DNA from 2 places in the Pseudomonas sp. HD6422 genome. Region 2 is predicted to be linked to the other one. Evidence: riboswitches for the same ligand, from Rfam matches in the RefSeq annotation. Region 2 holds a riboswitch; the other holds the start of a gene.
What was found. A riboswitch is a leader RNA that binds a small molecule or an ion and turns the genes downstream of it on or off. The one in region 2 is predicted to bind cobalamin.

Region 1: another riboswitch for cobalamin. It lies ahead of KY379_RS14495 (ABC transporter substrate-binding protein); the one in region 2 lies ahead of cobW (cobalamin biosynthesis protein CobW).

What each region holds. Positions count from the first base shown of each region.
Region 1 is NZ_JAHWIW010000017.1:102,963-109,110, forward strand. Features, by position in the region: gene KY379_RS14475 (OprD family porin) at 1-541, opposite strand, end outside; partial or broken gene KY379_RS14480 (pseudoazurin) at 629-967, opposite strand; gene KY379_RS14485 (ABC transporter ATP-binding protein) at 985-1,764, opposite strand; gene KY379_RS14490 (FecCD family ABC transporter permease) at 1,770-2,786, opposite strand; gene KY379_RS14495 (ABC transporter substrate-binding protein) at 2,786-3,796, opposite strand; cobalamin riboswitch at 3,910-4,108, opposite strand; gene KY379_RS14500 (DUF1624 domain-containing protein) at 4,136-5,302, opposite strand; gene KY379_RS14505 (GNAT family N-acetyltransferase) at 5,466-6,035, opposite strand; gene KY379_RS14510 (carboxymuconolactone decarboxylase family protein) at 6,114-6,148, opposite strand, start outside.
Region 2 is NZ_JAHWIW010000034.1:26,833-32,980, reverse strand. Features, by position in the region: gene cobM (precorrin-4 C(11)-methyltransferase) at 1-606, opposite strand, end outside; gene KY379_RS21915 (cobalamin biosynthesis protein) at 636-1,028, opposite strand; gene KY379_RS21910 (CbtA family protein) at 1,028-1,720, opposite strand; gene KY379_RS21905 (CbtB-domain containing protein) at 1,731-1,916, opposite strand; cobalamin riboswitch at 2,022-2,253, opposite strand; cobalamin riboswitch at 2,334-2,538, shown strand; gene cobW (cobalamin biosynthesis protein CobW) at 2,639-3,706, shown strand; gene cobN (cobaltochelatase subunit CobN) at 3,710-6,148, shown strand, end outside.

The sequences.
Region 1 (6,148 bases), on a different contig from region 2:
CGATTTCCGTGCTGGTGAGGAAAAAACCGGTCGCTGTTTCCGGCAGCAGGCGGCTGTCGGAAGAGCTGAAGACCGGCGTCTTCACGCGCTGTTCGCCGTACGACAGTACGGTATTGGACATGCGTAGCTTGAGCGCTGCGCCAGCCCGGCTGTATTCATTTTTCGGGTGACCTTCGTTGTCCAGCCCAAGTAGCCGCGCCTTGCCGGCGCGACCGCCGCCGCTGTCGAGTTGCACGCCCAGATAAGCATGGGCATCGACACCCAATCCGATCAGCCCCTGGGTAAATCCAGAGTTGAATGTGCCCATCAGGCCGTAGGCCCATTCCTCGGCCAGACCGTTGCGTTGGTCTCGGGGCTTGTAGGCATTGCGGGCTCCGCTGTTGCGCGCGCCATGCTTGTAGTCGCGCTGGTCGAACACGCTGCGGTTGAGCAGGCTCCAGGTGCTGTCCTCGATCAAGCCCCGGCTCTGGCTTTGCGCCGAATCGGCCAGAGCCAGGGGTACGCTACCCAGCAATGGCAGTGCCAGCAACCAGCGGCTCATTGACCGGCCTCCAGGTGGCGCAGCTGAGTGGTCAGGCGAACCTTGGCGCTCAGGCAGGCTGGCAGGCAGCTCGGCTGCGGCGGTGTCGCCGACCTGGATGAGCATCACCATGCCCATGGCCAAGTGCGGGATGCATTGGATGCCGTAAAGCCCAGGCACCGTGAAAGTGTGCTCGAAGGGCTGATTGAGCTTGCTCTTGAACGCCTCGGCGCCCTCCGGCAGGAGCCCTGGCAGGCTCGCGGCATTGTGCCCGCTCATGGTCGGTAGAAAACGCACGGTGTCACCTGGAGCGATATGCAGGTGATCCGGTTCGTACACCATGGCGCCAGCGTCTGTGCGATTGAGCATCTTCACTTCATGCACCTGGGCCAACGTGGCAGGGGCGAACAGGGCGCTGGCGAGCAGCAGGGCGACGGGACGTGACATGGTGACTGCTTCCTGTCTCAAGGGGCGCGGAAACGCAAGATGCGCGCGCCATCAAAAGGGTCGGTGAGGTAATGCGCGTGAACGCCGAAGGTGCTCAGCAGACGCGTGGGGGTGAGCACGTCCGACGGCTTGCCAAGGGCCACCAGTCGGCCCTGGTCCAGCACTGCGAGGCGGTCGCAGGTCAGGGCCTGGTTGAGGTCGTGCAGCGCGACCAGCGTGGTCACCGGGAGTGCTTGTACCTGGCGCAGCAGGCCGAGTTGGTGCTGGATGTCCAGGTGATTGGTCGGCTCGTCGAGCAACAGCACCCGTGGGCGCTGGGCCAGGGCGCGGGCGATATGCACCCGCTGGCGCTCGCCGCCGGACAACGAGCTCCAGATCCTGGCCCGCAGATGCAGGGCATCGGCATCGAGCAGCGCCTGTTCGACGATGGCGTGGTCCTCCTGGGAGAACGGTGCCAGCGCCGACAGCCAGGGCGTGCGGCCAAGGGCGACGGCGTCGTAGACGCTGATGGCATCGAGGGTGTCCGCTTGTTGCTCGACCAGTGCCAGGGCCTGGGCGATACGCCGCCGAGGCATGCCGGCCAGTGGCTCGCCGAGCAGCGTTACGCCGCCGCTGGTGGGGGCGCGCAGACCAGCCAGAAGTTTGAGTAGCGAGGATTTGCCTGAGCCATTGGGGCCGACGATACCCAGCGTTTCACCGGGGATCACCTCGAGATCGATGTCGCACAGCACCGCTCGACCACTCAACTCAAGGCCGAGCCTGGCACAGCCGAGAGGGGCGATGTCTGGGGTGGGCATAAGGGTCATGGCTGCCTCCGTCGGCTGACCAGGATCAGTGCGAACACCGGCGCGCCGATCAACGCGGTGACCACGCCGACGGGGATCACCTGGCCGGCAATCAACGTGCGTGACAGTACGTCGGCGGCGATCAGGAACAGCGCACCGCCCAACGCGCTGGCCGGCAGCAGGCGACTGTGGCCGGGACCGAGCAAAAGACGCAAGGCATGCGGGATGACCAGTCCGACGAAACCGATGGCGCCGACGATCGAGACCATCACTGCGGTGACCAGCGCCGCGCAACTGATCAGCAGCAATTGAGTACGGCGTACGGGAATGCCCAGCGAGGCGGCGGAGTCCGTCCCGAAGGTGAAGGCATCCAGGGCGCGGCGGTGCCACAGGCACACCATCAGGCCGCCTAGCGCCACCGGCAGGGCCAGCCATACCGAAGGCCAGCGCACGCCACTGAGGTTGCCCAGCAGCCAGAACAGGATGCCCCGCGCTTGCTCGGCCGTCGCCGACTTGGTGATCAGGAAGGCGGTCAGGGCGTTGAACAATTGCGACCCGGCAATGCCGGCGAGTATCACCTGGGCGTTGTTGCTGCTTGGGCCGGCCGCGCGGGCCAGTACCAACACCAGAATGAACGCTGCCAGCGCGCCGATGAAGGCTCCACCGGACAAGCTCAAGGCAATGCTGCCCCAACCCAGCAGGCCCACCAACACCGCACCGGTCGAGGCGCCTGCCGACAGACCCAGCAGGTAAGGCTCCGCCAGCGGGTTGCGCAGCAATGCCTGGAGGATCACGCCGCAGGTGGCCAGGCCGGCGCCGCAAGCGGCCGCGACCAGCGTGCGGGTGAGGCGGTAGTTCCAGACGATGCCGGCATCGATGGGGTCGACCGGGTAGCCGGCCTGCCACAGATGGTTGGCCAGCACCCGGTAAACCACCTCCGGGGCCAGATTGCTCTCGCCGATGGCGGTGCCCACCAGCAGGGCGGCGAGCAGCGCCAGCAGGGCCAGGAAGAAGGCGGTCAACGAACGGCTCATCACGGTGTCGCTTTACCGCTGGCGAACGCTGCCGCGAGTGTTTGCAGGCCACGGAACAGGCGAATGCCTGCCTGCATGGCGTCAGCGTCGAGGATGATGATGCGGTCGTTCTTCACCGCGTCCATGTTGCGGGTGACCGGGTCGCTGCGGAGGAATTCGAGCTTCTTTTGGTAGTCGTCGGCGGGGAAGCGACGGCGGTCCATGCGCGCGATGATCAGCCAGGTGGGATTGGCCTTGGCCAGGGTTTCCCAGCCCACGCTCGGCCATTCCTCGGTCGACTCGACCACGTTGCGTACGCCCAGGGTACGCAGCATGAAGTCGGCCACGCCCTGGCGTCCGGCCACGTAGGGGTCGATGTCGAGGTCGGCGCTGGAGAACCAGAACAGCGCCGAGGTATCGCTCAGGTCCTTGCCGGCCAATTGCTGGCGGGCGCTGGCCAGGCGCTGTTGCAGATCGGCGTTGAGCGCCTCGCCCCGCGCTTGCACATCGAAGATCTCGGCCAACTGACTGATGCTCTTGTAGATGCTGTCGACCTGGAATGCCTGCAAGCGAGTGCCGTCGGCACCGACCAGGTTGTCCTTGCCTTCGCAGTCCGAAGGCAGCAGGTAGGTGGGGATGTGCAGTTCGTCGAATTGCTCACGGGTGGCGACCACGCCTTGGGCGCCGACCATCCATTCGAACTGTACCGCCACCAACTGCGGGCGCTTGCCGACCACGGCTTCGAAGCTCGGGTCGTTGTCGGCCAGGCGCTCGACCTTGTCGTTGAGTGCCTTGTACTCCGGCAGCACGTTGTTGAACCACAAAGAGGTACCGACCAGCTTCTCGCCAAGGCCTAGCGCATACAGCATTTCGGTGCCGGCCTGGCCGATGGTGACCACGCGCTCGGGGGCTTGGGTGAAGGTCTGCGTGGTGGTGCAGTTGGGCACGCTCAGCGGGTAGTGGGTGGCGGCCGCCTGGGCCATACCGGTCAGACTCAGTCCGGCAAGCAAAGTGGCGAAACGTGGCAGCATGCTGGTCGATCTCCTATCGGACAGTTCACGGAGGAACCCACGGACAGGCATCGCCAGCGCGCGCGCAAAGGCGAACGGCACCGGTACAGATGGCCAATCCCGGACACCCCGCCGGTTGGTGAATGTAGGCCGGCAGGTCTCCTGACTGGTGCGTCATCGCCCAGCTCCAGCCTTCCCGGATCGGAGATCCAGTGGCATCGATGGAGCGGGCTCGGCACCTACAGTTGCGGGGGCAGTTCCGTTTGACTCGCCTGGGCGAGTCGGGGATTCCCTATTAATTCCGTGGTGGAAACCGGCGGGCCGCATGGTAGACCATCCGGCCGCTCGGTGAAACGCATTTCAGAAGTACTTGAGCCAGCGGATGTCGCGTCGGCGTGCCTTGAGGCGAGCGAAGCTGCGTACCGGCAGGTACAGCACCGCTGTTAACAGCAACGCCATCAGCCACACCGAGGCGATGCCATCGAACCCGAAGTAGTCGCCGTGGTTCAGCCCGAACAGCGCCACGCAGGTCACGTACAGCAACTTGAGTACGTACAGGTGCAACAAGTAGAAGAACATCGGGGCTGCGCCGAATACCGCCAGCATACCGATCCAGCGCACCGCGCCTGCACGTTCGAAGGCGCGCAGCAGCAACAGCCCACAGCCGAGGGTCAGGGTGAGGAACAACAGGGACGGTGGGTATTTGGTGATGTTGAAGAAGCTCATCGCGGTGTGGGTGAAGTCGGGGTAGACACTCCAGGGCGCCTCACCGTACCCGTTGAGCAAGCGCAGCAGAACGAAGCCGGCCAGGGCGACCAGGCCGACCACCAGCAGCCGCTGCTGGCGTCGGTCGGCCGCGCTGCCACGGGCGAACCAGGGCCCCAGACCATAGCCCAGGGCGATCACGCCGATCCAGGGCAGCACGGGGTAGGACGTGCGCAGGCGCATCGCCTCGGAGACTTCCAGCCAGCCACGGTCATGCAGAATCGCCCAGGGTACGTGCAGCGCGGACTCCGCGCCGAAGTGCAGACCATCGAGCAGGTTGTGCCCAGCCACGATCAGGACGCCGATAGCAAGCAGCGCGGGGCGCGGCAGCCATACCAGCAGCGACAGGGCGATCATGCTGATGCCGATGGCCCAGATCACCTGCAAGTAGATGACGCTGGGGGGGAACTGGAAGGTCCAGGCGAAGTTGACCAGGGTGAACTCCAGTACCACCAGGAACAGTCCGCGCTTGAACAGAAAGGCCGACACATCGCTACGGCCCTGATGCTTCTCGCCGTACAGCCAGGCCGACAGCCCGGTGAGCAGGACGAACACTGGGGCGCACAGGTGCGCCAGGGTTCGGCTGAAGAACAACGAAGGCTCGGTGGCGTCGATGGTCATTGGATCGCTGACCTGGCGATGCAGAAAGAAGGTATCGCGGACGTGGTCCAGCAGCATGAACAGGATGACCAGGCCGCGCAGGGCATCGATGCTCTGCAGGCGCTGGGTGAGCAGGGTGGGCGTGGCTGAGGCGCTTGTCATGGGTGAGGTCGCAGTCAGGAATGAATATCAAGTGAAACGTTATCTTATAACAATAAAGTGAGCTGTGGTAGCTCCATTTCCTCCCCGGCGACCTCTGGGAAATGTCAGCCAAATCATCAGGTTCTGCGGTTTCAGTGGGATGGGTTCAAGGGTCTTGGCGCGGTTAGCGTCCGCGCCGGCGCGACACCCGGGCCTCGATGTTCTTGCGCCCGATCAGCAACGGCGGCTTTTCCACCACCGGCTCGTCTGCCAGCCACTTGTACATCACCAGGCAATCCACCAGCCCCAGGCGGGCATGACGAAACGCCTTGGGCAAGCGGCCGACGGTCTCGAAGCCGAGCTTCTGCCAGAGCGCCACGGCCACTTCGTTGCTGGCCACCACCGAGTTGAACTGCAAGGCCAGAAAGCCCTCCTGGCGCGCCTGTTTCTGCGAGTGTTCGCACATCAATCGTGCCACCCCACGCCCACGGGCAGCTTCGCAGACCACATAGCCGCAGTTGCCGACATGGCTGCCGGGGCCAGCGGCATTGGCCTTGAGGTAATAGGCGCCGAGCAATTCGCCGTCCTGTTCGGCCACCCAGCTGTGCAGGGGCAGTTCCAGCCAGTGCCGGCGAGCCTGTTCGAAGCTCATGTCAGGAGCAAGGGCATAGGTTTCGCAGGCCTGGATCACGGCCTGGAAGGTTGGCCAGAATCGTTCGAAGTCGTCTGGGGTCATGGGGCGTAGAAGGGTCATGGCATTACCTGCAATGGCTGGGGCGCCAAGTCTGGGTCGGCAGGCGCCGCCACGCAAGGGTGGCGACGCTAATCCGGCTCAGCCGTCGGCCTTGCCCACTGCATCCATTGCGC
Region 2 (6,148 bases):
GCGACCGCGGACCCAGTCCTGATCCGGCCACGTGGCACGATGGATGACGGCGATCGGGCAGTCGCCGCCATAGTGCGGCAGCAGATCGGCGACGATCCGCCTGAGGTTCTTGATGCCCAAGTGGATGGCCAGCGTGGTGCGGTGACGCGCCAGGTCGGCCAGTTGCTCACCGGCTGGCATCGGCGAGGTGTCGCCGTAACGGGTCAGAATCACCGTCTGCGCCACTTCAGGCAGGGTCAGCTCGCAGCCGAGCAATGCTGCGCTGGCAGCGACGGCAGTGACCCCAGGGATGATCTGGTAGTCGATTCCCAGTTCGCGCAGGTGGCGGATCTGTTCGCCGATGGCGCCGTACAGGCTTGGATCGCCACTGTGCACCCGGGCGACATCCTGGCCCTTGTCGTGGGCTGCGCGGATCGCCGCGATGATTTGCTCCAGGTGCAGTTCGGCGCTATTGATCAGGGTTTCGGCCTGGTGCCCTTCGAGCACGGCCGCAGGCACCAGCGACCCCGCGTAGATGACCACCGGGCATTGGCGGATCAGGCGTTGTCCCTTGATCGTGATGAGTTCGGGGTCGCCTGGGCCTGCGCCAATGAAGTAAACAGTCATGGTGGATCCTTGAACGATGGGTGAGGCGATTATCGACCACGCGCCATGGCCAGGGTAGCCGGGCCGTGGACCTGGCGGGTGAGTACCAGGCTGGCCTGGCCTTCGACCTGCCAGGCCAGGGCCAAGGCCGCGCTTTCGGCTACGCCCCAACAGCCAGTGTGGAGGTGGGCGACGGCCGAGCGGTGGCTGAGCTGCGCCTCGAAGCGCTCGAGCGCAGGGGCGTCGAAATGCTGCAGCTGCAGGCCATGGCGCTCGGCGAGTTGCACCAGTGCAGGCTCGTTGGCCCTGGACGTCACGGTAGCGATGCCACATATCGCCGAAGGCGCCAAGCCATGGTCCTGCAACGCTTGTCGCAGCGCGCTTTCGAGGGTTTCCAGCGGACAGCCTCGGCGGCAACCGAGGCCGATGTACAGCGCCGTCATCAGGCCGGGTTGGCGCGACGATAGAGCCAAGCACTGAGCAGGCCCAGAGCCAGCCAGAACACGGCATTGGTCAGCCAGGAGGCGATCTTGAACTGGGTTTCCAGGTCCGCTGGCGCCAAGCTGGAATGATGTTCAGGTTGGGGCGCGCCGATGATATGGGGCAGTACCAGCAGCGCTGCACCGAGCGCCTTGAGCAGCCAGTGCTGACCGAACACCAGCAAGCCCAGGCCCACGGCAGTGGCGGCGGCGGTGCCGATCCACCAGGCCTGGCGCTGGCCGAGGTCAGCGGCGGCAGTCCCGGGCAGTTCCGGTGGCAGGCCCAGGGTCGGCGCCAGGCAGAACACGGCGAAGCCGGCCAGCCCCCACCAGGCGCCCGAGAGCGCGCGATTGGGTTCACGCAAGCTGTACAGTGCGGCAAGGATCAGGGCGAAGCCGACGGCTACCACCAAGTTGCCGCCGGTGGTGGCAACGATGCGCTGCCAACCGTCTTCGGGTGACCAGGCCTCGCTGTCGTGGCTGTGGGCGGCCGACGCTTCGTGGTCATGCTCGTGGTGCTCGCTCACTGGACCGGCGTTCTCATAGGTTTCGGCCTGGAGAATCAAGGGAGCGACCCAGAAGCTTTGCAGCAGGGTCAGCAAAAGAGCGGCGAGCAGGCCGCTGAACCCGGCGGTGCGGGCGATGCGCTTGATCATGCGGGCGGGCTCAGTGGCAGGGGAAGGCGGCGCTGTGACGCGTGTCGTGGGCGGCGTTGTGCACCGCTTCGATGTGCGAGAAGCCTGCGAAGTAGACCAGGCACAGGCCTAGCAGGCTGGCGCCGACAGCGACGACGAGGCGCTGGCTGAGGGAGCTGGGGGTGGCGACGCTGTGTTTGAGAGTGGTGACGGGCATGACGCATTCCTCTGCATTTATCTCAGGCAACAGGCGCGGCCGCCCCGGACGCATCAGCGCCTTGGGCCCCAGGAAAGGGGAATGCGACAGCGCCCGCCCTCCGCGGGGTGTACATGAACGCCAGGCCGGTCTCCGGGCTTACGAGGAGGAGCGTGGCTCCTGATGGGGTCACCTTCCCATGCCGAACTGCGTGGCACAGTGGTCAAGACCCTTCACTCGTCTACCGTTGCGGGGGCAGCACCGGAATGGTCGGGCCTGTTCGACATGTGTCGAGGGCCTGCGACGCACCGGTTTCCCGTTTCACCCCCGTAGGGGCACCTGAACGCAGGGCATAAGAAGAGCACGGGGCCGCAGTGGCGTCAACCACGACCCGGCACAATTTCCCCCGTCATCGGTTGACCCCCAGCCACCCCCCGCGTAGCCTTGCCGCTTCGAGGTTCTTCGGCCATGCCGAAGCTAAGATGGGAACGCGGTACAAGCCGCGGCTGCCCCCGCAACTGTAAGCACCCTTTGGATCGACACAGCCACTGCGCGACGGCGCGGGAAGGCGTCGTCCGCAAGCCCTGGATCACGGGGGCGACCGGTGCAAGCCAGGAGACCTGCCTCGAGGCGATTTCGACTTTCAACCGGGCGGGGTGATCCGGTGGCGAACGAGCCCAGCCGACCTGGCCCCGGGGCTGTCGTCCCGCATGCCCGCGCCAACCTGCCAAGGGCAACGCGACATGAAAACACTGGCCAAACTCCCCGTCACCATCGTCACCGGGTTCCTCGGCTCGGGCAAGACCACCTTGCTGCGCCACATGCTCGACAATGCCCAAGGCCGTCGTATCGCGGTCATCGTCAACGAATTCGGCGAACTGGGCATCGATGGGGAGATTCTCAAGCAATGCAGCATCGGCTGCACCGAAGAAGAAGCCAGCGGCCGGGTCTACGAGTTGGCCAACGGCTGCCTGTGCTGCACCGTGCAGGAGGAATTCTTCCCGGTGATGCGCGAGTTGGTGGCCCGCCGTGGCGACCTCGACCACATTCTCATCGAAACCAGCGGCCTGGCGCTGCCCAAACCGCTGGTTCAAGCGTTCCAGTGGCCGGAAATCCGCAACGCCTGCACCGTCGATGCCGTCATCACCGTGGTCGACAGCCCGGCCGTGGCCGCCGGCACCTTTGCCGCCTACCCGGATCAGGTCGATGCTCAGCGCAAGCTCGACCCTAACCTCGATCACGAGTCGCCGCTGCACGAACTGTTCGCCGACCAACTGGCCAGCGCCGACCTGGTGGTGCTGAACAAGGCCGACCTGATCGATGCACAGGGTCTGGCCAAAGTCCGTGCCGAGGTGGCGCAAGAGTTGCCGCCGGCAGTCAAGGTGATCGAGGCCGTCAGTGGCCGCTTGCCGCTGGAGGTATTGCTGGGCGTGGGGGCCGAGGCCGAAGCGCATATCGATGGCCGACGTACCCACCACGACAGCCATCATGACGGCGACGACCACGACGATCACGACCACGATGCCTTCGACTCCATTTCGATCGACCTGCCCGAGGCCGACGAGAGCCTGCTGCTCGACGCCCTGACTCAGCTCGTGGTCGAGTTCGGTATCCTACGTGCCAAAGGCTTCGCGGCCATTCCGGGCAAGCCGATGCGTCTGCTGGTGCAGGGCGTGGGGACGCGCTTCGACAAGCACTTCGATCGTGCCTGGCGTGCCGACGAACCGCGCATCACCCGACTGGTGCTGATTGGCCAGGACCTCGACGCCGCTCACCTGGAAGGGCGCCTGCGCCAGGCCCTGGGCGCCTGATCGATGCACCTGCTGCGGACCCAGCCCGGCGGCTTCGTGCCGGATGACAGCATTGCCGACCTTGGCCAGACTCCCGCCGAGCTGGTGATCCTCTGCAGCGGCGATTCGCACCTGGCGTTGCTCGCCGACACCGCCGAGCAATTGCCCGACGACTTTCCGACACTGCGCCTGGCCAATCCCATGCAGGTGCAGAACCACGCCTCGGTCGACCTCTACATCGACCAGGTGCTGCGTCACGCCAAGGTGATCCTGGTGTCGCTGCATGGCGGCGTCGGTTACTGGCGCTATGGGGTCGAGCAACTGGTCGAGCTGGCGGCCCAAGGCGTGCAACTGATCCTGGTGCCTGGCGACGATCGTCCGGACCCGGAGCTCACCGCGCTGGGCACGGTCGACCCGGCCCAGGCCGAGCGCCTCTGGCACTATCTGCGCCAGGGCGGCAAAGCCAATGCGCTCAATTTGTTCAACTGCATGGCCAGCCTGTGGCTGGGCAGGCAGTATCCCTGGTCAGAACCTCAGGCACTGCCGCGTACGGCCGTTTACCATCCGGCCAAAGGCAGCGCGACCCTGGAGCATTGGTACAGCCAGTGGCATCCGCAGCAACCCGTTGCAGCGCTGCTGTTCTACCGCTCACACCTGCAAGCTGCCAACACCGGCTTCATCGACGTGTTCTGCCAGCGCTTGCAGGCGGCGGGGCTCAATCCGCTGCCGGTGGCCCTGGCCAGCCTCAAGGAAAGCGCCTGCCTGGAGCAGCTTGAGCAGTGGCTGGAGGAGGTGGGGGCCGAAGTGGTGATCAACACCACGGGTTTTGCCCTGTCGAGCCCGCAACGTCCCAACCTGCGGCCGTTGCGCCGAGACATCCCGGTGCTGCAGGCCATTTGCGCCCAGGACAATCAGCCGGCGTGGGAGGTCAGCGAGCAGGGACTTGGCGCGCGCGATCTGGCCATGCATATCGTCCTGCCGGAGCTGGACGGGCGGATCATCACCCGGCCGGTCAGCTTCAAGGACCTGGCCTGGCGCAGCGAGCGCAGCCAGGCCGATGTCGTTTGCTACCGTGCTCACCCTGAGCGCATGGACTTCGTCGCCGAGCTGGCGCGGCGCTGGGTGGCCCTGGCCCGCCTGCCCAACGGGCAAAAGCGGGTGGCCCTGGTGCTCGCCAACTACCCGACCGGTGATGGCCGGATCGGCAATGGTGTCGGCCTGGACACCCCCGCAGCCGCTCTCAACATACTCGTAGCCTTGCGTGACGAAGGTTACCCGGTAGGCGACCTGCCCGACAGCGGCACCGGCCTGATCCATGCCTTGCTCGGTGGGGTGACCAACGATCTCGATCACCTGGACCTGCGCCCCTGCGCCCAGAGCCTGGCCCTGGCCGACTACCAGGCCATTTTCGCCCGCTTGCCCGAAGCCAACCGCCAAGCCGTGCTGGAGCGCTGGGGGCCACCTGAACAGGACCCTATGTACCGCAGCGGGCGATTGATGGTGGCCGGCCTGCGCTTTGGTCAGACCTTCGTCGGTATTCAGCCAGCACGGGGTTACCAGGTCGATCCCAGTGCGGTCTATCACGATCCTGACCTGGTGCCGCCCCACGCCTACCTGGCGTTTCACTTCTGGTTGCGCCACGTCTACGCCGCCGATGCAGTGATCCATGTCGGCAAGCACGGCAACCTCGAATGGCTGCCCGGCAAGGGCGTGGGACTGTCGGCACAGTGCTGGCCGGACGCACTGCTCGGGCCGTTGCCCAACGTCTATCCGTTCATCGTCAATGACCCGGGCGAGGGTGCCCAGGCCAAGCGCCGTACCCAGGCGGTGATCATCGACCACCTGATGCCGCCGCTGACCCGCGCCGAGACCTACGGGCCGCTGCGTCATCTCGAACGGCTCGCCGACGAGTACTACGAGGCGCAACTGCTGGACCCGCGCCGGGCCCGCGAGTTGCAGCGCGAGATTCTCGAACTGGTCAAGGCCAACCATATCGATCGCGAACTGCAGCTCGAAGGTCAGCTGGACGATGCCGCAGTGTGGCTGCCTCGGCTGGATACCTATCTGTGCGACCTCAAGGAATCGCAGATCCGCGACGGCCTGCACGTCTTTGGCCAGTCGCCGCAGGGACGGTTGCGCCGTGACACGCTGTTGGCGCTGCTGCGCGTCGAACGTGGCGATGGCAAGGATGGCAATGCCAGCCTGCCACGGGTCTTGGCCAAGGCACTGGCACTGGGCTTCGACCCGCTCGACTGTGACCTCGGTCAGCCATGGACAGGGCCGCGTCCGGCACTGTTGAAGGTAGTTGACGACAGCGCCTGGCGCACCTGCGGGGACACCCGCGAACGCCTGGAGCTATTCGCTTTGCAGGTGATCGAACAGGCGCTCGACGGTCGATTGCAGTTACCGCAGGATACCTCCTGGCAGGGGGTGCACAGGGTGCTCCAGGCGCTGTGCGAGGAA